One region of the Buttiauxella sp. genome, then DNA from elsewhere that is predicted to be linked to it. Evidence: predicted binding sites of a transcription regulator. Region 1 holds the regulator's gene; each other region holds the start of a gene.
What was found. The regulator PhoB, encoded in region 1, activates phosphate uptake and scavenging genes when phosphate is short. The targets are predictions, from matches to a motif close to CTGTCATAAAACTGNCNNAT.
Positions count from the first base shown of each region.

Region 2: a site for PhoB is predicted at 1,585-1,604, ahead of phnC (phosphonate ABC transporter ATP-binding protein). Genes of this name have one in related genera too.
Region 3: a site for PhoB is predicted at 4,027-4,046, ahead of WBL83_RS00830 (esterase-like activity of phytase family protein). Genes of this name have one in related genera too.

Region 1 is NZ_JBAVHX010000003.1:8,579-16,059, reverse strand. It holds gene sbcC (exonuclease subunit SbcC) at 1-2,406, opposite strand, end outside; gene sbcD (exonuclease subunit SbcD) at 2,403-3,620, opposite strand; gene phoB (phosphate response regulator transcription factor PhoB) at 3,823-4,512, shown strand; gene phoR (phosphate regulon sensor histidine kinase PhoR) at 4,535-5,827, shown strand; gene brnQ (branched-chain amino acid transporter carrier protein BrnQ) at 6,314-7,481, shown strand, end outside.
Region 2 is NZ_JBAVHX010000039.1:111,103-118,583, reverse strand. It holds gene yjdN (VOC family metalloprotein YjdN) at 1-119, shown strand, start outside; gene WBL83_RS22400 (phospholipase effector Tle1 domain-containing protein) at 238-1,452, opposite strand; gene phnC (phosphonate ABC transporter ATP-binding protein) at 1,646-2,428, shown strand; gene phnD (phosphonate ABC transporter substrate-binding protein) at 2,469-3,485, shown strand; gene phnE (phosphonate ABC transporter, permease protein PhnE) at 3,631-4,413, shown strand; gene phnF (phosphonate metabolism transcriptional regulator PhnF) at 4,497-5,222, shown strand; gene phnG (phosphonate C-P lyase system protein PhnG) at 5,223-5,684, shown strand; gene phnH (phosphonate C-P lyase system protein PhnH) at 5,681-6,265, shown strand; gene WBL83_RS22365 (carbon-phosphorus lyase complex subunit PhnI) at 6,265-7,329, shown strand; gene WBL83_RS22360 (alpha-D-ribose 1-methylphosphonate 5-phosphate C-P-lyase PhnJ) at 7,334-7,481, shown strand, end outside.
Region 3 is NZ_JBAVHX010000004.1:106,093-113,573, reverse strand. It holds gene WBL83_RS00845 (bestrophin family protein) at 1-759, opposite strand, end outside; gene WBL83_RS00840 (cobalamin-independent methionine synthase II family protein) at 1,000-2,112, shown strand; gene WBL83_RS00835 (methyl-accepting chemotaxis protein) at 2,381-3,919, opposite strand; gene WBL83_RS00830 (esterase-like activity of phytase family protein) at 4,104-5,462, shown strand; gene WBL83_RS00825 (hypothetical protein) at 5,537-6,490, opposite strand; gene WBL83_RS00820 (hypothetical protein) at 7,054-7,481, shown strand, end outside.

The sequences.
Region 1 (7,481 bases):
CGTGGTTTGCTGTTGATGCTCTTTCTCAAGCTGTTGTTTTTTCAATTCAAGCTGTTGGCGCTCTGTTTCATCGATTAACGCAGCCTGGAATGTCTCCACATCTGCGAACGGGCTGTTCGCCAGTGCCGCCAGGAACTGCGCATTTGCTTGCTCCACGCGCGTTTCTTCCTGTTGCAGATGCTGTTGCAGCGTCTTCCACTGGCTCTCCAGCGCAATACAGTCGCTGTGCAGATTATGCCAGTTTTGCAGTGCTGAAATTTGTTCGCTTTCTGTTAGCTGTGGCGGCGTGGTGCCATCATCAACCAACGCATTGATCAGGTTTTCCAGCGTACTGAGTTGTTGTTGCAAGCGTGGCAGTTGCTCATTGTGCTGTTGCCAGTGCTGTGATTCCTGCTGGCGCTCTGCCAGCCAGCTATTTTCTTCACCGTTGGCAGGATGTTGCAGACCTGCACTTTCCAGCGCTGTGTTCAGTGTTTCGCGCTGGGACGCTATCTCTGCGGCAAGTTTCTGGTGCTGAAGCTGTGCCTGAGTGAGCTGCTCTTCCAGCAAGATGCGTTGGCTAAGCTGATGCAGTTGCTGTTCGCGTTGTTCTTCGCTTTCCAGCCACTGCTGAAGGTCGTCTTCTGGTGTCAGTGCCAGTTGCAGGCGGGTGCACAATTGCTGCCAGCGCAAACGCCCAGCGGCTTCTTCTTCATTAAGCGTATTAATGGCAGTCAGCAGGCCTTCGCGCTGTGAACGTAGCGTGTCGAGCTGGCCTTTCATCGCAAAACCGGCCTCCGCAAGACTTGCGACTTCACGTTTTAGAGCCGCCAGCCGCTGCTGATTTTCACCCGGTTGAATGGCCTGGTAGTCAGCCACCGCCGGATGATGGGTTGAGCCACACAACGGGCAGGGTTGATCGGGCTGTAAATGGGCGCGTTCCGCCTCAAGGCTGACAATGCGCAATTCCAGCTCGCACACTTTTTCCAGGTCCGCTTCATGCTGGCGTCGATCTTTATACTGCTGCCGCTTAAGTATTAGTTCCGCTTCACCCTGGCTTATTTGTTTTTCTAGCGTGGCAATATCGAGTTGTTGCTGGGTTTTGCGTTTGAGCAGTGAGGAAAGTTGCGGCTGCAAGGTCGCAAGCTGCTGGCGCAATGCGCGCGCAGCAATCGTTTCTTGTAAATGAGTACTCACTTCATCAGCACTGAGCGCAAGTTCAATGGCGGGCAGTAATTCGAGCTTTTTCTGACGGTCTTCTATTTCACGCTGCAAAGTTTGTAACTGGGCGGCATCACGCTGCTGCTGGCTGAAAGCCATGCGCCAGCCCGCCAGTTCAGCACCCCACAGGCGATAACTATCGTGAGTTTTCAGCCATTGTTGCAACTCGCTAAATTCCTGCGTCAGTTTTGCTGCCTGACTTGCCGCGGCAAGTCGCGTTTGCTGGCGGCGCACCGTCGCCTGACGTAAGCGAGTATTCACTTCTTCCGTCTGGATGCGGGTATTTTTCAGCGTTGTCTGTAGCTCTTGCAAACGCTGCCAGTCAGGACGTAGTTTTTCTGCGGGTTGAGCGCGTGTTAGTTTTTCGAGTTGCGGAGCCGCTTCTTCAATAGCACGCGTGGCCGCATTCAGCGCCGCTCCAGTATGGGAGTGGTTTTGAGTCAACTGCGTGAGCTGGCTGAGCCAGTGTTGATGTTGCTGGAGCGTTTGCTGTTCTGCCAGGCGGTTTTTTTCTTCTGTAGTAAGTACCTGCAAACCCTCAGAAAGCTGCTGGCGCTGCGCTTCGCTTAACAGCGCAACACCTGCCGCCTGTGCCTGCAAGTTCTCAAGCTGGCTGCGGACATTTTTATGATTTTCGAATACTGCCGCAGACACCGTCCCGTAAATCTCAGTACCGGTAAGCTCTTCAAGTAATGACGCGCGGTCATTGGCATCGGCATTTAAAAACGCGGCAAACTGACCCTGAGAGAGCATCATGGAGCGGGTAAAACGGTCGTAATCGAGGCCGGTTAATTTGGCCGTGACATCAAGCTTATCTTTGACTTTATCGGCGATGATTTTGCCACTTTCCACTTCCGCAAGCTCAACGCGCGGTGCCTGAAGGTTACCGTTTGCTGCGTTGCGCGCCCGGTTCTGGCTCCAGAATGCGCGGTAGGCGATACCTTTAACTTCAAATTCCACTTCCGCCAGACATTCGGCGGTATCGCGAGTCATGAGATCATTTTGCGATTGCGACACCGTGTTGAGCCGTGGCGTTTTGTGATAAAGCGCGAGGCAGATAGCATCAAGCAGCGTGGTTTTCCCGGCACCGGTCGGCCCGGTGATGGCAAACAAACCATTGCTGGCGAAAGGCTCACGGGTGAAATCAATTTTCCATTCCCCTTTCAGGGAATTAAGGTTTTTTAAGCGTAGGCTGAGGATTTTCATGCCTGTTCCTCCGCGTCATGCAGGCTTGCGACCGTTTGGGCAAACAGAGTACGCAATCGTTGTGCGCGCTCCTCGGTGGTCTCTTCCTGAACCAGACGACGTTCAAACACTTCTTCAACGGTCAGTTCGCTCAGCGTTTCTTTGTGTTGTTGAGCAATCACTCGCTCGCGCTGCTCACGGCTACGACGCAGCAAAACGACTTCGACCGGCAGTGTTTCTGTCAGTTGCTGAATATGGCGCTGCATATCATGCAGATATTCATCGGTGGCGATTTCAATATCCAACCATACTTTGGGGTCTGCGGGGGCATCGCGCCACTGAGCAAGCTGCTGTTCAATTTCGCTTAGTGAACCTTTGATCACCGCCAGCGGTTGGCTAACAGGCACCGGTAGTGGCGTGACTTCACTCAGTTTTCCTTCGGCAAACTCAACCAGATATACGCTTTTGGTTTTGCCGGTTTCGTCAAAACTCAGCGGGATGGGTGAGCCGCTATAGCGGATATGTTCGGTACCACCAATTAATTGAGCGCGATGAATATGGCCCAGCGCAATGTAATCAGCATCCGGGAAGTGCTGCGCCGGGAAGGCGTCGAGTGTGCCGATATAAATGTCGCGCACTGCATCGGTTTTCGTCACGCCCACTGTGGTTAAATGCCCGGTGGCGACGATGGGTAACTTCGCATCGGCACGTAATTCGCAAGCTACGCGATAACACTGTTGGTAATGTTCGCTAATGGACTCCATTAATGAACGCTGCTTTTCATGGCCGGACAAACCCGCCTGGCTGTTTTGAATATCGCGTGGGCGCAAAAATGGAATAGGGCAGAGAATCGCACCAGGCGCTCCATCTTTCTTGTTGAGCACCATCGCCTGTTGGGTGGCATCGTGGCGCGCGCTGGCGATGACATAGGTATTCAGACACGCCATTAATTCGCAAGATTCGTTAAGTGTCGCGACAGAATCATGGTTCCCCGCCAGAACCACGAGTGAGCAACCGGTCGCCTGAAGCTGCACCACGAAGCGGTTATACAGTTCGCGGGCATAGCTCGGCGGCGAGCCGGTATCAAAAATATCCCCCGCCACGATTATCGCATCCACATCATGTTCTACGGCCGCTTTGAGCAACCAGTCAAGAAAAGCCTGGTGCTCTGGACCACGGCTTTTGGTATAAAAATTTTGACCAAGATGCCAGTCTGATGTGTGAATTATGCGCATGAGTTGTCCGGTGGCTTAAAAGCGAGGCCTCAATTATAAGGGGGCGAGGTGAAAAACGTCATATGTCTCTGTGTCATAAATCAAAATGATGAGTCATCAAACAGTCATTTTTTTCATAAATCTGTCATAAATCTGACGCATAATGGCGCCGCATCGAAACAACAATGACACCTTTGGGTATCTTCCTTAAGCAGGGCGAATCATGGCGAAGCGTATTTTAGTCGTAGAAGATGAAGCTCCAATCCGTGAGATGGTGAGCTTTGTGCTCGAGCAAAACGGTTTTCAGCCTGTAGAAGCGGAAGATTTTGACAGTGCAGTGAATCTGCTTATCGAGCCTTTTCCAGACCTGATCTTACTGGACTGGATGTTACCAGGCGGTTCGGGTATTCAGTTTATCAAGCATTTGAAGCGTGAAGCATTGACGCGTGAAATACCAGTAATGATGCTGACGGCGCGTGGTGAAGAAGAAGACCGCGTGCGTGGCCTTGAAGTCGGGGCCGATGACTATATTACTAAACCGTTTTCACCCAAAGAGTTGGTGGCTCGTATTAAAGCGGTAATGCGCCGCATCTCGCCAATGGCGGTGGAAGAGGTGATTGAAATGCAAGGGCTTAGCCTTGATCCTTCATCACATCGCGTGATGACCGGTGAAAATCCTTTGGATATGGGCCCGACGGAATTTAAGTTATTACACTTCTTTATGACGCATCCGGAACGAGTCTATAGCCGTGAACAATTGCTTAATCACGTATGGGGCACCAATGTTTATGTCGAAGACCGAACAGTGGACGTACATATCCGGCGGTTACGTAAAGCGCTCGAACATAGTGGACATGATCGAATGGTACAAACAGTACGCGGTACGGGTTATCGGTTCTCAACCCGTTTTTAATCCCTTAGCAGGAGAGTGACGCGTGCTGGAACGGTTGTCATGGAAAAGGCTGGTGATGGAGTTGGCGCTCTGTTGTTTACCTGCCGTCATTTTGGGCCTGATTTTTGGCCATTTACCCTGGTTTTTATTACTGGCAGTCACCGGACTGCTGGTTTGGCATTTCTGGAATTTGCTGCGTTTGTCGTGGTGGCTGTGGGTGGATCGCAGTATGACGCCACCACCAGGCCGCGGAAGTTGGGATCCGTTGTTATACGGTCTGCACCAAATGCAGTTGCGTAATAAAAAGCGCCGCAAAGAGTTAGGCAATTTAATTAAACGCTTTCGTAGCGGTGCGGAATCATTGCCCGATGCGGTGGTGCTGACGACCGAAGAAGGGACGATTTTTTGGTGTAATGGACTGGCTCAACAACTGCTGGGGTTACGCTGGCCGGACGATAACGGGCAGAACATCCTTAACTTGCTGCGTTACCCGGAATTTACCCGTTATCTCACACAAAAAGATTTCGCTCGTCCGCTGACGCTGGTGCTGAACAATGGGCGACATCTTGAGTTCCGCGTGATGCCCTACAGTGACGAACAGTGGTTGATGGTGGCGCGTGATGTTACTCAGATGCACCAACTGGAAGGGGCGCGACGTAACTTCTTTGCCAACGTGAGCCATGAATTGCGCACTCCGTTAACCGTGCTGCAAGGTTATCTGGAGATGATGCAGGATCAGTCACTGGAAGGGCCGCTGCGGGATAAAGCACTTGGCACTATGCGTGAGCAAACTTCGCGTATGGAAGGCCTGGTGAAACAACTTTTGACACTGTCAAAAATTGAAGCGGCTCCCGCCATGGCACTCAATGAAAAGATTGATGTGCCATTGATGCTGCGTGTGGTGGAGAGAGAAGCGCAAACCCTCAGCCAGCAACGGCAGACACTCCAGTTCGATATTGATCCCACGTTAAAAGTGTTCGGTAACGATGAACAACTGCGCAGCGCGATTTCAAACCTGGTGTATAACGCGGTGAACCATACGCCGGAAGGGACGCATATTACGGTGAGCTGGAAACGGGTCACAGGTGGGGCGGCCTTTAGTGTTGCAGATAGCGGGCCGGGCATTTCAGCAGAACATATTCCTCGTCTGACCGAGCGTTTTTATCGCGTGGACAAGGCGCGGTCGCGGCAAACAGGCGGCAGTGGATTAGGGCTGGCGATAGTGAAACATGCTTTAAGCCATCACGATGCGCGTCTGGAAATCGAAAGCCAGCCTGGTAAAGGATCGACGTTTTCCTTTGTCATGCCTGAGCGGTTAATCGTTAGCGAGAAATAGACTGACAATAAGTTTTCCCAGGTCGGATAAGCGAAGCGTCATCCGACGCTAGCGCTTATCCCCCTAAAAAAAGCGGTTATCGATGAATTCTGTCAAAATAACTTTCCACAGGTCAGCTTGCTGGCCTGTGTTTTTTTTGCTCACTTGTAAATCAAAAACACTTAATCGGTTATATTTTAACCACACAATAAACCATGCAACTTTCTAATGCGTAACCAAATCCACTAAGTTTAAGGTTAATTTAAGGAGATCAATCTGGTTTTGGGATCCCTTCTTGCCTTCAAACGCTATAAGCGTTTTAATTGCCGCCCTGTGATTAGTAGACCGACTGGATTTGAGTGGTAATTCAAACAACTATTCTTCGCCACCGAGCCCTGAAAGGATTTTTCGCTGTCGTTACTACTGATCACCGCTTTTATGCCGAGTTACCAGACATAAAAATTTGAATACTTTCAACACCACACACCCACAGGCTGCAAATATTTTATGACCCATCATTTGAAATCTCGAGACATCCTCGCACTGGGCTTTATGACCTTTGCGCTGTTTGTCGGTGCAGGCAATATTATTTTTCCACCTATGGTGGGGTTACAGGCGGGTGAACACGTCTGGATAGCGTCATTAGGCTTCCTGGTGACAGCTGTTGGTCTCCCGGTTCTGACTATCGTCGCCATCGCTCGTGTAGGCGGTGGTATTGATAGCCTGAGCTCACCGATTGGCCGTCGTGCCGGTGTGTTGTTGGCAACGATTTGCTACCTGGCTGTTGGCCCGCTCTTTGCCACACCACGTACGGCTACCGTTTCCTTCGAAGTGGGGATTGCTCCACTGGTCGGTACCGGTGAACTGCCGCTGTTTATCTACAGCCTGGTTTACTTCGCCATTGTTATCGCCATTTCACTGTATCCGGGCAAACTGCTGGATACCGTCGGCCATGTGCTGGCTCCGGTGAAAATTGTTGCGCTGCTGGCGCTGGCTGCAGGGGCCATGTTGTGGCCTGCGGGTGGTATCAGTACTGCGACTGAGGCGTATCAGAATGCCGCGTTTTCTAACGGCTTTGTGAATGGCTATCTGACGATGGATACCCTGGCGTCCCTGGTCTTCGGGATTGTCATTGTCAACGCTGCCCGTTCGCGTGGTGTGACTGAATCCCGTCTGCTGACACGCTATACCATTTGGGCGGGTCTGATTGCCGGTATTGGCTTAACGCTGATTTACCTGGCGCTGTTCCGCCTGGGTTCAGACAGTGCAACGCTGGTTGCTGACCAGAATGCCAACGGTGCTGCGATTCTGCATGCTTACGTGGCTCACACCTTCGGTGGTGCGGGTAGCTTCTTCCTGGCTGCGCTGATTTTCCTCGCGTGCATGGTTACGGCGATTGGCCTGACTTGTGCGTGTGCCGAGTTCTTCAGCCAGTATCTGCCGCTGTCTTATCGTTCGCTGGTGTTTATCCTCGGCCTGTTCTCAATGGTGGTTTCAAACCTTGGGTTGAGCCATCTGATTCAGGTTTCGATTCCGGTGCTGACGGCGATTTACCCGCCATGTATTGCGCTGGTGGTGCTGAGTTTCACCCGCCCATGGTGGTATAACTCGACTCGCGTGATTGCGCCAGCCATGCTCATCAGTACCTTGTTTGGTATCATTGATGGCATTAAAG
Region 2 (7,481 bases), on a different contig from region 1:
TGGCCGCGGGTGGCGATGTCACGATGCCCTGGGGAGAAACATTCTGGGCCAAAGGATTTGGCATGCTGACCGATAAGTACGGAATCCCATGGATGGTGAATGTCGAAAAACCAATGTAACCGGTTCGACCTGATACCAAACGTAGGTCGGATAAGCGCAGCGTCATCCGACATATCTGATGAAAATGGTGGATGACGCTAGCGCTTATCCACCCTACGCAACCCGTTCTCTATCTTTTTACCGCGCAATGGCCCAGTTAATGGGAATCGCCCCCAGCCCGCGTAAATAGTCCTGTAACGGTTGCGGCATATAAGGCCCAGGCTGCCACTCGCCGTTGATGGCTGACTGCTGTAGCAGCACTGAACCGCCACTCAGCCGCTCAATAACCGACTGATGCACCATCATCGATGACGTCACCGGCGGAGGAAGCTGGCGCGGGTTGATGCGCAAATAACGGGTCGGTGGATACCAGTCGCAATGCAACGGCCCCAGTGGATCAGCCACAATATTGCTGGGTGCAAGATTAATCCCCAGGTCGTCAAGCGCATCGTGCATCCACAAATACGCGCCATTCGACAAGCTGCGATCCTCACAGGTGGTGCTATAGCCCCCGCCCACATCCTGATGAATACCCGGAAACATCACCTGTAAAATACGATCGCGGTTGTCCCACAACACCGGGGATAAATCGACGCGCTGCTCATCAATCGCCAGCGCCTGTAGCCCGTATTTCACCCGTGGATGCAGCTCGGTATTGTTAAAGCGGAAGACGTTGTAACGCTTATCAGTGAAATATTTAGGAATGCCCATCTGCCCGACCGTTTCCCACACCGCAACCGCTTCAATTGAAGCAGGCCGCGCAATGCAGGTGGGATCCACGCTGTCGCAAAAAAAACCCGGTAACTCGCGCACCACACTGCCCAGCAGACTCGGGCTCATTTCCGCTGAATGAGCAAGATACTGCGCCCACACGGACGAGGCAAAACGCCACGCTTCTTCTTTATTGCGCAGGTTTAGATTGAGTTTTTCACGACTTAATAAGCCACGATCGATGATCATTTCCGCCAGAACCCGCGCGGTATAAGCGCCGTGGCTAAATCCCACCAGATAGATCCGATCGCCCGCCTGCCAGTGACGGCTGATAAAGGTGTAGCCACGAATGATCGGCACGATCAAATCTGCGCCAAATGCGCCACCCAGACGTTTGATCAGACCGTTATGGGGATCGCCCATGCCATAAATATATTTCGCGACTTGCACCACATTGCCGCTGTTATCCGTAAGCGTTTTTTCTTGCTCATTGGCTAACAACAAACTCTGTTGGTCGACAATTCCTTTCAAATCAATAAATAACTGATAAACATTACTGGCGACGGTTTCATCATCCAGCTTTGCTTCCACACCGGGAGCGGTCCATGTGCCATCGGCACAAAAAATAATATTTTTGCCCATTATTTGCCTTCCCAACGGCCGACAGGTACCAGTAAGCAAATACAAAAACGAAGCGCCTAACAATACGACAAATAGCTGATTAGCTTGATGACTTCCAGGCTGAGACTCACTCTTCATCATATGGAAACTTATTCTTAACAAAACCGTCACATTTCATCGGCACCATGAGGCAACTTTTTTAAGGAGCCGAATGATGCAAACAATTATTCGCGTCAACAAACTCAGCAAAACCTTCAACCAGCATCAAGCGTTGAATGAAGTCTGTCTGATGGTTAATGAAGGTGAGATGGTTGCTCTGCTGGGGCCATCTGGCTCAGGCAAATCTACCCTCTTACGCCATCTGAGCGGTCTGATTACTTCCGATAAATCACCCGATTGCCACGTGGAATTGCTCGGCCGCACCGTACAAAAAGCGGGCCGTCTGGCGAGCGATATCCGTAAAAGCCGCGCCCACACCGGCTACATCTTCCAGCAGTTCAACCTCGTGAACCGCCTGACGGTACTGGAAAACGTACTGATTGGCGCACTGGGTTCCACGCCGTTCTGGCGCACCTGTTTTAACTGGTTTACTCGCGAAGAAAAGCAACGTGCATTGCAGGCGCTGACCCGCGTCGGTATGGCGCAGTTTGCTTATCAACGCGTGTCCACCCTGTCCGGTGGGCAACAACAGCGTGTGGCGATTGCCCGCGCGCTGATGCAACGAGCAAAAGTGATTCTGGCCGATGAGCCGATTGCCTCTCTGGATCCAGAATCCGCGCGCATCGTGATGGAAACGCTGCACGACATTAACCGTCTGGACGGTATCACCGTGGTGGTGACGCTGCATCAGGTGGATTACGCCCTGCGCTACTGCGAACGTATCGTCGCGCTGCGCCAGGGTCATGTGTTTTACGACGGAAACAGCTCGGCGTTCGACAACGAACGGCTGGGGAATCTCTACCGCAGCATTAACCGCGTTGATGCGGCGGCTGCATAAAAAACTTCAACCAATCAATCGCCTCAAGGAATTGTCCGCCATGAGCTACAAAGCCGTGAAAGCCTTAGCCTTTACCAGCCTGTTAAGCGTCAGTGCCCTGTTCAGCCCGGCTCACGCGGAAGAACAAGAGAAATCCCTGAACTTCGGCATCATCTCCACCGAATCACAACAAAACCTGAAACCACAATGGGAACCGTTCCTCAAGGATATGGAGAAGAAGCTGGGCGTGAAAGTTAATGCTTTCTTCGCACCGGACTACGCGGGGATCATTCAGGGGATGCGCTTTAACAAAGTGGATATCGCCTGGTACGGCAACCTCTCGGCAATGGAAGCCGTCGACCGCGCTAACGCTCAGGTCTTTGCTCAAACCGTCGCAGCCGATGGTTCTCCGGGTTACTGGAGCGTGCTGATCGTTAACAAAGACAGCCCAATCAACAACCTGCAAGAGCTGCTGGCAAAACGTAAAGAGCTGACTTTCGGTAACGGTGATCCGAACTCAACCTCCGGTTACCTCGTCCCGGGATACTACGTTTTTGCGAAGAACAACGCCTCGGTGAGCGAGTTCAAACGCTCTGTGAATGCCAGCCATGAAACCAACGCCCTGGCGGTTGCCAATAAGCAAGTTGATGTGGCGACCAACAATACCGAAAACCTCGAAAAGCTGAAAACTTCCGCGCCAGACAAGCTGAAAGAGCTGAAAGTCATCTGGAAATCTCCACTGATCCCAGGCGACCCGATTGCATGGCGTAAGAACCTGTCTGAAACCACCAAAGACAAAATCTACGATTTCTTCATGACTTACGGAAAAAATCCGGAAGAAAAAGAAGTGCTTACTCGTCTGGGCTGGGCTCCATTCCGTCCATCAAGCGACCTGCAACTGGTGCCGATTCGCCAGCTCGCCCTGTTTAAACAGATGCAAGGCGTGAAAGACAACAAAGGCCTGGATGAGAAAGACAAAACCTTGAAAGTCAGCGAGTTGCAAAACCAACTTAGCGACCTGGATCGTCTGACGGCAGCACTTTCTGCAATGAGCAGCGTGAACAAAGCGGTTCAGTAAACCCACCCTCACCCTAACCCTCTCCCTGAGGGAGAGGGGATTGTACGGTTTTCTCCCTCCCCTGAGGGAGAGGGGATTGTACGGTTTTCTCCCTCTCCTGTGGGAGAGGGTCGGGGTGAGGGCAAACACCAACATGGAGCACCTAATGCAACAAACCATTCAGGTCGCCGCACCAAAACGCAGCTGGTTTTCGTTACTCAGCTGGGCGGTTTTACTCTCGGTGCTGGTGGCCTCCTGGCATGGCGCGGAAATGGCCCCGCTCACCTTGATTAAAGATTCCGGCAACATGGCCACCTTCGCGGCCGACTTCTTCCCTCCTGATTTCAGCCAATGGCGTGACTACCTGGGTGAAATGTCCATCACCCTGCAAATCGCCGTTTGGGGCACCGCACTGGCTATCGTGCTTTCCATTCCTTGCGGCCTGATGTGTGCCGACAACCTGGTGCCATGGTGGGTTTACCAACCGATGCGCCGTCTGATGGACGCCTGCCGCGCCATCAACGAAATGGTGTTTGCGATGCTGTTCGTGGTCGCCGTTGGCCTTGGTCCGTTTGCCGGTGTTCTGGCGCTGTTCATCCACACCACGGGCGTGCTCTCCAAACTGCTTTCTGAAGCGGTGGAAGCTATCGAACCCGGCCCGGTGGAAGGTATCCGCGCCACCGGTGCTAACAAATTTGAAGAGATCCTCTACGGCGTCCTCCCACAAGTGATGCCGCTGCTGATTTCCTACTCGCTGTACCGCTTTGAGTCGAACGTCCGTTCGGCAACGGTGGTGGGCATGGTGGGCGCCGGCGGTATTGGTGTGACGTTGTGGGAAGCGATTCGCGGATTCCAGTTCCAGCAAACCTGTGCGCTGATGGTCATCATCATCGTCACCGTAAGCCTGCTGGATTTCATGTCCCAACGACTGCGTAAGCACTTTATCTAGGTGAAGCCGATGAGCACTCGTTCCGTAGGGCGGATAAGCGCAGCGTCATCCGCCGTAAATGCCACCCAGAGGATTGACTGAAAATGCACTTATCCAGACATCCGACCAGTTACCCCACGCGTTATCAGGAAATCGCCGCCCTGCTCGAGGTGGAGCTGCGTAAAAACTATCGCTGTGGCGACTATCTGCCAGCCGAAAGCCAGCTGGCGGCACGTTACGAAGTGAATCGTCACACGCTGCGCCGCGCCATCGACCAACTGGTAGAAAAAGGCTGGGTACAGCGTCGCCAGGGGATTGGTGTGTTGGTACTGATGCGCCCGTTCGACTACCCGCTGAATGCGCAAGCGCGCTTTAGCCAGAACTTGCTGGACCAGGGCAGCCATCCCACCAGCGAACGCTTACTCGCGGTTTTGCGCCCGGCCTCAAGCCACGTGGCTGACGCGCTGGGCATCACCGAAGGCGAGAACATTATTCACCTGCGCACCTTGCGACGCGTCAACGGGATCGCGGTGTGCCTGATTGACCACTACTTTGCCGACCTTAGCTGGTGGCCCGCGCTGCAACAGTTCAACAGCGGTTCGCTGCACGACGTCATTCATGCCCGGCTCGGCATCAGCCTGACACGTACACAGACACGCATCAGCGCCCGCCGCGCACAGGCCAAAGAAAGTCGCCTGCTGGAGATCCCTAACATGGCTCCGCTGCTTTGCGTACGCACGCTTAACCACCGTGAAGGCGAGGCGAATCCGGCGGAATACTCCGTCAGCCTGACCCGCGCCGACATGATTGAATTCACCATGGAGCACTAAATGGACGCATCGCATTTTGACACCGCACAGCGCCAACAGTGGATGGCCGTGCTCGCTCACAGTCTGCCGCAAGAGCTGGCAGCACTTTGGGCAGAACAAAAACTGAATCCTGAATATCAAGTCATTCGCAAGTCCGAAACCGGACTTGTACAAATTCAGGCGCGAATGGGCGCTACCGGCCAACGCTTTTTTGCCGGTGACACCACGCTGACCCGCGCCGTGGTTCAGCTCGCCGATGGCACTTACGGCTACAGCTATCTGTTAGGGCGGGATAAAGCCCACGCCGAGCTGTGCGCCGTCATCGACGCGCTGATGCAGGAAAAAGTTCGATTCCGGACTTTACAAGAAACCTTATTGGCACCGCTGGTCGCAAACCGCGAACAGCGTCTGGCCGCACGTCGCAGCCAAATTAATAGCAGCCGAGTCGACTTCTTCACTCTGGTTCGCGGAGATAACGCATGACCCTGATGACCGCTTTTAACCTGCCCGTGCAAGATGCCCAACAGAGCTTCCGTCGCCTGCTGAAAGCCATGAGCGAGCCGGGTGTGATCGTGGCGCTGCATTCGCTGCAACATGGCTGGAAACCGTTGAATATCGCCTCCACCAGCGTGCTGCTCACCCTTGCCGATAACGACACGCCGGTATGGATCAGCGAAGCGTTAAGCAATGACGTGACGTTGCAAAATGTCCGATTCCATACAAATGCATCAATTTCATTGACACCTGAGCACGCACAGTTTGCCGTCGCCGACAGCAGCATTACCGCGCAGCAACTTAATGCGCTGGCGCAGGGAACGGACGTGGCTCCGGACACCAGCGCAACGCTGATTTTGCAAGTGCCGAGCCTGAGCGGTGGCCGCATGTTGCGCCTGACTGGCGCGGGCATTCGTGAAGAACGCATGATTGCCCCGCAACTGCCTGACTGCGTGATCTTTGAGCTCACCGAGCGCCCGCACCCGTTCCCGCTGGGCATCGATTTAATCCTCACCTGCGGTGAACGCCTGCTGGCCATTCCCCGCACCACGCATGTGGAGGTGTGCTGATGTACGTCGCCGTCAAAGGGGGCGAAAAGGCGATAGCCGCCGCCCATCAATTGCAGGAACACAATCGCCGTGGCGAGCAAACGCTGCCAGAAATGAGCGTCGCGCAAATCGAGCAACAGTTGGGGCTGGCAGTCGACCGCGTGATGACCGAAGGCGGCATTGCCGACCGTGAGCTGGCGGCGCTGGCTATCAAACAGGCCAGCGGCGATATGGTCGAAGCCATCTTTTTATTGCGCGCCTATCGCACCACCTTGCCGCGTCTGGCCGTCAGCGAGCCGCTCAACAGCGCCGACATGCGCCTCGAGCGTCGTATTTCGGCAGTCTATAAAGACGTGCCGGGTGGGCAATTACTTGGCCCGACCTACGATTACACCCACCGCCTGCTGGATTTCACTTTGCTGGCCAACGGCGAAGCGCCGGCGCTTAAAACCGCTGACGACCACGCCGAACCCGCGCCGCACGTTTTCAGCCTGCTGGCAAAACAGGGGCTGGCAAAAGCCGAAGAAGATAACGGCGAGCAGCCTGATGACATCACCCGTCAGCCGCCGGTTTACCCGTGTTCACGCTCCTCGCGCCTGCAACAACTGGTGCGCGGCGACGAAGGCTATTTGCTGGCACTCGCCTACTCCACGCAACGCGGTTACGGGCGCAATCACCCGTTCGCGGCTGAAATCCGCAGCGGCTACATCGATGTGGAAATCACGCCAGAAGAGTTAGGTTTTGCGGTGAACGTCGGCGAACTGCTGATAACTGAATGCGAAATGGTGAATGGATTTGTCGCACCCGCCGATGAAACACCGCACTTCACGCGCGGTTACGGCCTGGTGTTTGGCATGAGCGAGCGCAAAGCGATGGCCATGGCGCTGGTAGACCGCGCGTTGCAAGCCCCGGACTACGATGAAACCGTCGCTGGCCCCGCGCAGGACGAAGAGTTTGTGCTCGCGCACGCCGACAACGTCGAAGCCGCCGGGTTTGTCTCACACCTGAAACTGCCGCACTACGTCGATTTCCAGGCCGAACTGGAACTGCTCAAACGTCTGCAAAAGGAACGTAATCGTGACTAAGGCACTGACTGGCTACAACTTTGCTTATCTTGATGAGCAAACCAAACGCACTCTGCGCCGCGCGATCCTGAAAGCCGTGGCCATCCCTGGTTACCAGGTGCCGTTTGGCGGGCGTGAAATGCCGATGCCGTATGGTTGGGGCACCGGCGGGA
Region 3 (7,481 bases), on a different contig from region 1:
GAGCGAAATAAAGGTATAGGAAATGAATACCGACAAGAATGGCGTCATGTAGTGCAGATCCGTCACCAGTGCGAACGGCAGCATGATACAAAACAGATACACCGTACGATGCAGAATCAGTGTGTAAGCGAAGGGGATTGGCGTACCAGCGATGCGCTCACAGCCGCCAGCAACCGCCGAAAGATCATTAAGATGATGATTCAGGCTGCTCCACACCACGTCAGAAATCAGGCCCTGCTTGCGTTTGTCAGCTAACCAGTCACCCATCAACAGCAAAATACGATTACAAGGCGCGTGGCTTTGGGTGACCCATTGTAAGTCATCCTCGGACAGGTATTTTTTCAGCGTTTCGTCTACCGGGCGCTTGCGCAATGTCAGGCGTAGCGCATGGCTAAAGGCAATCTGCAGATTTACAAAAGTCGTGATATGCACTTCATTGCTGCTGCCGAACAGGCTTTTTGTCTCACGCAATAACGAGCGCTGAGTAATGGCCAGTTGTCCCCAAAGCGTTCGGGCCTCGTTAAAGCGGGCATAACAGACGCTATTTCTGAAACCGAGGAAAATCGCTATCGCCACGCCAAGAATACTGAATGGCGCGATGGTGAGTTTTATGCCGAGCGTTTCATACCACGGCAGAAAGAAAATCACGCTAATTGACAGCGCAACATTCAACAGCAGGCGTGAATAGATTTTTTGTAGAACGGAACCATGCCAGACAAAAAGGCGGAATAACCAGTGTTGCTGCGGACGAACAATCATAATCAGGAGGCTCAAAAACAGGACGTCATATTTAACGGCAAACTGTGATGCAGATCAACTTACTCTTCACATCGTCTTAACAACATGAATTATTTTCAACACCCATGAAAGAACTTCGTTTGCCCACTTGTCCGGTATCTGCCATTCTCCGCTACACAAGATAGCCATCCAGATGGCTGAAATTCAAATAATGAATTATCACCTGACTAAATTAGTTAGCCGGGTTAGCGGAGAAATCACATGCCACAGTCATCGCCACATCACGCGCCATTCCGTGCCGACATCGTCGGTAGCTTTTTACGCCCGGCCACCATCAAAAATGCCCGTCTGGCCTTTGCCGCAGGTGAGATTGACGCCATCCAACTGCGTAAAGTGGAGGATGAGGCGATTCGCGCATCGGTTGAACAGCAATGCGCATGCGGCCTGCATGTGGTGACTGATGGCGAGTTCCGTCGTGCCTGGTGGCATTTTGACTTTTTTGATGGCCTGCAAGGTGTGGAACGTTACGAGTCAGAGCAGGGCATTCAGTTCAACGGCGTGCAAACTAAAGCGCACAGCGTGCGTGTTGTGGGCAAGCTGGGTTTTGGCTCGCATCCGATGCTGGAAGATTTCCGCTATCTGAAAAGCATCAGCGGCAACGCGGTGCCGAAAATGACCATTCCAAGCCCGAGCGTGTTGCACTTCCGTGGCGGTCGTAACGCTATCGACAGCACGGTCTATCCTGATTTAAAAGAGTATTTCGACGATCTGGCCACCACCTGGCGTGATGCGATTCAGGCGTTTTATGCAGCAGGCTGCCGCTATCTGCAACTGGATGACACCGTATGGGCTTATTTATGTTCCGACGCTCAGCGTAAAGAGATCCGCGAACGTGGCGATGATCCGGACCAACTGGCACAGATTTATGCACAAGTGCTGAATAAAGCGCTGGAAGGAAAACCGGATGATTTGAAAATCGGCCTGCATGTGTGTCGTGGCAATTTCCGCTCAACATGGATTTCAGAAGGCGGATATGAGCCGGTAGCCGAAGTGCTGTTTGGCACGGTGAACGTCGATGCTTTCTTCCTCGAATATGACAACGACCGTTCAGGTGATTTTGCACCACTGCGTTTTGTGCGTCCGGGTCATCAGCAGGTGGTTCTGGGGCTTATCACCACCAAAAATGGCGAGCTGGAAAACCCGCAGTTGATACAGGAACGTATTAACGAAGCGGCGAAATTCGTCGATATCAACCAGATTTGTTTGAGCCCGCAGTGCGGTTTTGCGTCAACAGAAGAGGGCAATAGCCTGACGCCGGAACAGCAGTGGGACAAAGTGCGCCTGGTGACGGAGCTTGCCGCAAAAGTGTGGTAATTAGCATTGTCGGATGACGCTGCGCTTATCCGACCTACGTTGGGCTTTAATGTTGGGTTTTGTCGGATGACGCTGCGCTTATCCGACCTGCGTTGGGTTTGAATGTTGGATTGTGTCGGATGACGCTGCGCTTATCCGACCTACGTTGGGCTTTAATGTTGGGTTTTGTCGGATGATCCGACCTGTGATTCCGCATTGTCGAATGGTGCGACGTATTAGGTTTGGTAGGGTGGATAAGCGCAGCGTCATCCACCACTATCACCGATGTTTAAGCCAGCTTAAACACCGCCACCGTTTCATTAAGCGCCTGTGACTGCTCTTTAAGCGACATCGCCGCTGCGGAAGCTTGCTCCACCAACGCGGCGTTCTGCTGTGTCACCACATCCATCTGCACCACGGCCTGGTTGATTTGCTCGATGCCACGGCTCTGTTCACCGGTCGACACCGCAATCTCTTCCATCAAACCGGTCACTTGTTTAATCGCATTGGAAATTCGCTGCATGCTTTCACCGGCGCGATTCACCAGATTGCTGCCGATATTGACCTGCTCGCCCGACAACTCAATCAACTCTTTAATCTCTTTGGCAGCCACCGACGAACGTTGCGCCAGATTGCGGACTTCGCTTGCGACCACGGCAAATCCACGCCCTTGTTCGCCGGCGCGTGCCGCTTCGACCGCCGCATTCAACGCCAGAATATTGGTCTGGAAAGCGATGTCTTCAATGATGCTAATGATATTGTCGATTTTGCTGGAACTGGATTCAATATTACGCATTGAATCAATCACATCACTGACAATTTCATTACCGTCATTGGCCGCAACTAACATGCCGCTCGCCAGTTTATTCGCCTGATGCGAGTGGTCAGAAGTCAGTTTCACGGTGACCGTCAGCTGTTCCATGCTGGCTGCGGTTTGACCCAGCGACGATGCCTGCTCTTCGGTACGCGCAGACAGGTCGGTATTGCCTGCGGCGATCTCCTCAGAAGCGTAAGCCACGGTCTGGCTCGACTCGCGAACCTGGCCGATAATGCTCGCCAGAGAAACACGCATTTGCTCAAGCTCTCGCATCATCGCGCCAATTTCATCTTTGGCAGTGGCGATAATCGGCGTATGCAGCAGGCCGTTGGCGATTTCCGTGCAATGGGATTTCGCTTTATCCAGCTCGTTAAGCACGCGTTTTTTCAGCAGCCAGTAAACCGCGCCAAGAATGACGGCGAAGATCAGGGCAAAAATGGCGATGCTTATCAGGCTTTGGTTGAAACTGTCCTGGGCATCCTCGTTCAGTTGCTGGGCGTGTTGCTGACGGAACGCCAGCAGTTTATCCAGCGCAATTTCAAACTGCCGATCAAGTTCTGGCAAAGTGGTGGTCACAAGTGTACGAGCCCGCGTGGCATCGTTGGCTTTGACCGCATCCAGCAAGGGTTGCAAACCTTGTTCACGATAGTTCACAAAGGCGCTCTGATAGGCATCCGTCAGCACCTGTTCACCCGGCTGTTTCGGTGCTTCCAGATATGCCTGAAACGCAGAATTAGCCTTGCCCAACACCGCTTGCGCACCGTCCAGTGCCAGCTGACCTTGATCGCTAAATCCTTGCTCATGTTCTTCTAACGCTTCCATGGCGCGAACACGCATGGTACGGCTATGGTTAATCGGGTCGATGACCGATAAAACCACGTGGATCTCGCGGTTAACGTTATCCAGAGATTGATTGCTACGAGTTAAAGACCAGATGTTGGATGCGGTGCTAACAAGGAAAATAATCAGCAATGTGCTGAAAACAAGAATCGAAAAACGCCTGACTGACATGCAATACCCTTATGTTGAAAAATGATCTGACTCGTTTCAGCCAGTACCTAAGGGTTATCGGCAAGTAGCGCGGGATATTTAGCCACAGAAATAATCACATCAAAAAATAGTCATATTTGTGTCATATAGCTGCTTTATACCTTGTTGACCAAAATCGGTGACCCCAACCGCGGATGCGAACCTAATGAAATTAAAACCTTTTGCGCTAGTACTGACCTCTTTAATTCCTCTGGCAAGTCAGGCGGCACAGCCGCATGTTGATCGTTACGTTGTCACATTCCCCCAAGGCGACCATGTAGAATACCAGGGAGCCTATGCCGCGAATTTCCCTGAAGGATTGCCGGTGGGCGTAGGCTCAGGTTTGCAGTTTGTCGGCAAAGAGGGGGAAACGCTGGTGTTTGCCACCGTGACTGACCGCGGCCCGAATGCGGACTCGCCGAAATCAGGTAAAAAAGAGTCGAAGATTTTTGCTAACCCGAAATACACCCCATTGATGATGACTATCCGCGTGGCCGATGGCAAAGCACTGGCCACCGACGCCCACCCATTGCATGACGAAAGCGGGCCGATCAGCGGTTTACCCTTGCCAGAAGGTTTGATTGGCGCGACCAATGAAATCGCACTGAGTGATACGTTGCAGCAATTGTCGAGCGACAAGCGCGGGCTGGACACCGAAGGCATTACCCCGGACGGTAAGGGCGGTTACTGGCTGTGTGACGAATACGGCCCATTCATCATTAATATCGACAGCAAAGGCAAAATCCTCAAAAAGTATGGCCCGCAGGCAGAACAAGGTGAGCAGGGGGTAGCGGACGGTTTGCCGAATATCATCAAATGGCGTCAGGCCAACCGGGGTTTTGAAGGCATCACGCGGATGCCGGACGGGCGCATTATTGCTGCGGTACAAAGTACGCTGGATATTGACGGTAAAAGTAAAAACAGTGCGCAATTCACTCGCCTGGTGAGCGTCAATCCGGAAACCGGTAAAACTGCAATGTATGGCTACCCGATTGATATCGACGTTTATAAGAAAGCCAAAGATGCCAAGATTGGCGATATTGTGGCGCTGGACGATAACCGTCTGTTGATCATCGAACAGGGCGGCGATAAAAACAAAGTGATGCGCAATCTGGTGTATGTGGTCGATCTTAGCAAGGCGAGTGACTTGAGCCGTTTTGATAAAGAAAAAGCCCCGGAATTTGATGATGCGGCACAACTGCAGGCGCGTGGTATCAAACTGGCAGAGAAAAAAGAGCTGGTTGATCTGCGTAAACTCGGCTGGCAACAAGAAAAAGCCGAAGGCATGACCCTGATTGATAACCAGACTATCGCCGTGATCAACGATAACGATTTCGGCCTGCAAGCGGTGCTGGAAAATCCTGAAGCTGATGCCAAAAAAGCTGACGATTATGAAGTGGATGGCAAAGGCCATTTGACGCGTGAAGGGCGCGAGGTCGCGACTAAAATCGCTTTAAAACCGCTGGAAAAACCCGAGTCGCAAAACGAGTTGTGGGTGATTAAGCTGCCGGAAGCGTTGAAATAAACTGAGTGGTCTGGCGGTTTTGTAGGGTGGATATGCGTAAGCATCATCCACCTTTATGTTGATTTTGCGTGATTTTAAAAACTCATCGCCAGACCCAAGCCGTAACCGTTGGTGTTATTACCAAACATATAACGTGCCACCAGCCGTGTGCGAGTGATGAAAACGTCGTAATCACTGCTATCGAGCTCAAACCCTAATCCCATCGACGTCAGGCTATTAAAACCGAGTTGCCCGCGTTGCTCGCCAATATATTCCGTATGCGCCCCTTCGAGAACATAACGCACTGGCTTGTTAAGCAACGTCCAGTCGAAAACTGGCGCACGGCGGCGCAGATAAACGCCGACATTTTGCGTGTTAGCCTCGCCTTTGACCGCCTCTGAGGTGTTGCCAAAACTTTGCAGCGTCATATTGGAGTAGCGCAACTCGATATCGATGTCCTGCGGTTTGGAGAACAATTCGTAATCGAGCATCAGCGACCCGCCAAGCCCATAGGCATTGAGTCGCCCGCCATTGAGGAAATCAAAATCCCGATTGGTGCGTTTTTGGAAAACATACGAGCCAATACGCAAATCACTGGCCATGGTGCCGAGCATGAAATTGGCGATAGGGCGCAACACCATATTGCCGCCCCATCTGTCGGTGTAGAGGTGAAAATCCCAGCCAATGCCTCCGGTGGCGGTCAGACTGTTCCATTTGGTGGGGATTTTGCGGGTTTGGGTCCCATCGGATAGCACAAATTGCGGGTCGTAGCGGCTATAGCCCATCGTCCCTTCAAGATAAATCGGGACTTCCTTGCTGAGGGTCGCGCCACCGCCAAACTGGGTAATGGACAGCTCTTTGGATTCACTGTTGCCGTTATCGATATTCAGGTCGCTGGCGGTGACATCTGGCCAGACGGTATAGCTCATCAGCGCGAGCACCGCATCGGCATGTTTTTTCGGGCGACTTGCATCCACGGCAAAACTCGCCTGGCTTGCTAACGACAGCGCGGCAATAATGGGTAGAGCATAGGAGTAGGGTACAATCATGTTGCTTCCAGTATCTCCATCGAACGGACATAAACTGTATGAATGTATTTGGCGAGAATACCTTTGTTTTCAGTATATACCCAAAATAATTCGAGTTGCAGGAAGGCGGCGACGCAGTGAGTCCCCAGCAGCTTACTTGAGTAAGTGACTGGGGTGAGCGAGGAAAGCCAACGCACGTGCAACTTGAGGTATGAAGGGTATAAAAGCGATTGAATTTTTTGCGGGGAAATTTGCTTTACCTGGCGGCGACTGAATAAATTGTGACCATCACTTATTAATCACTCCTGACAACGGGATGATCACCGATAATATGTAATTAACAATGTTTTTTGTCAGCGGGGAAATTATTGATTTTGATCTCTTATCTTTCTTTTTGTCACAATAATATCAGCAAAAAGGTTTAGTAATACTACTGGCGTCAACTGAAAGTATTATATATACAATAAGCCGGCAGAGACATAATTTTATTTCACCAGTGAGCTTGTTATTATTGATGGCGAAATTAATTGTTTCGAATTCAGTAATAACATTCCTGATATTTTACAGTTATTGGAGGTGTAATTATGGCTGCAATTACTAAAGCATTACTGGGTCAGGATTTATCCCCAGAATTACGCGATGAATGTTCGGCTCACCTTGATACTCTCATGGCTCTTGGTCAGTCAAAAACTCAATATTATGCAGAAAAAATAAACACTGATTTATTAGGTGCAGGACTGGGTACCAACAGAACGTTTCCTATAAGCTCAATCCAATCTTTTATTTATCAGACTAAAGCGTTTACGTCAGATAATGCAAAAAACATTACTGATGTTGTTAATAACTCCGTTTCAGATTTCGTTGCTGGCGACAATAAATCTGCTGTTGCAACAATCGTGAGTGGGTTTGTTAATATTCTATTTGGTTCAACTGAGGGTTCTGAAAGCGAAGTACGCAGGTATTGCGCTATTCTTGAAGGTGCGTCAATGGTTCGGCTGGATTTTGCCGGATG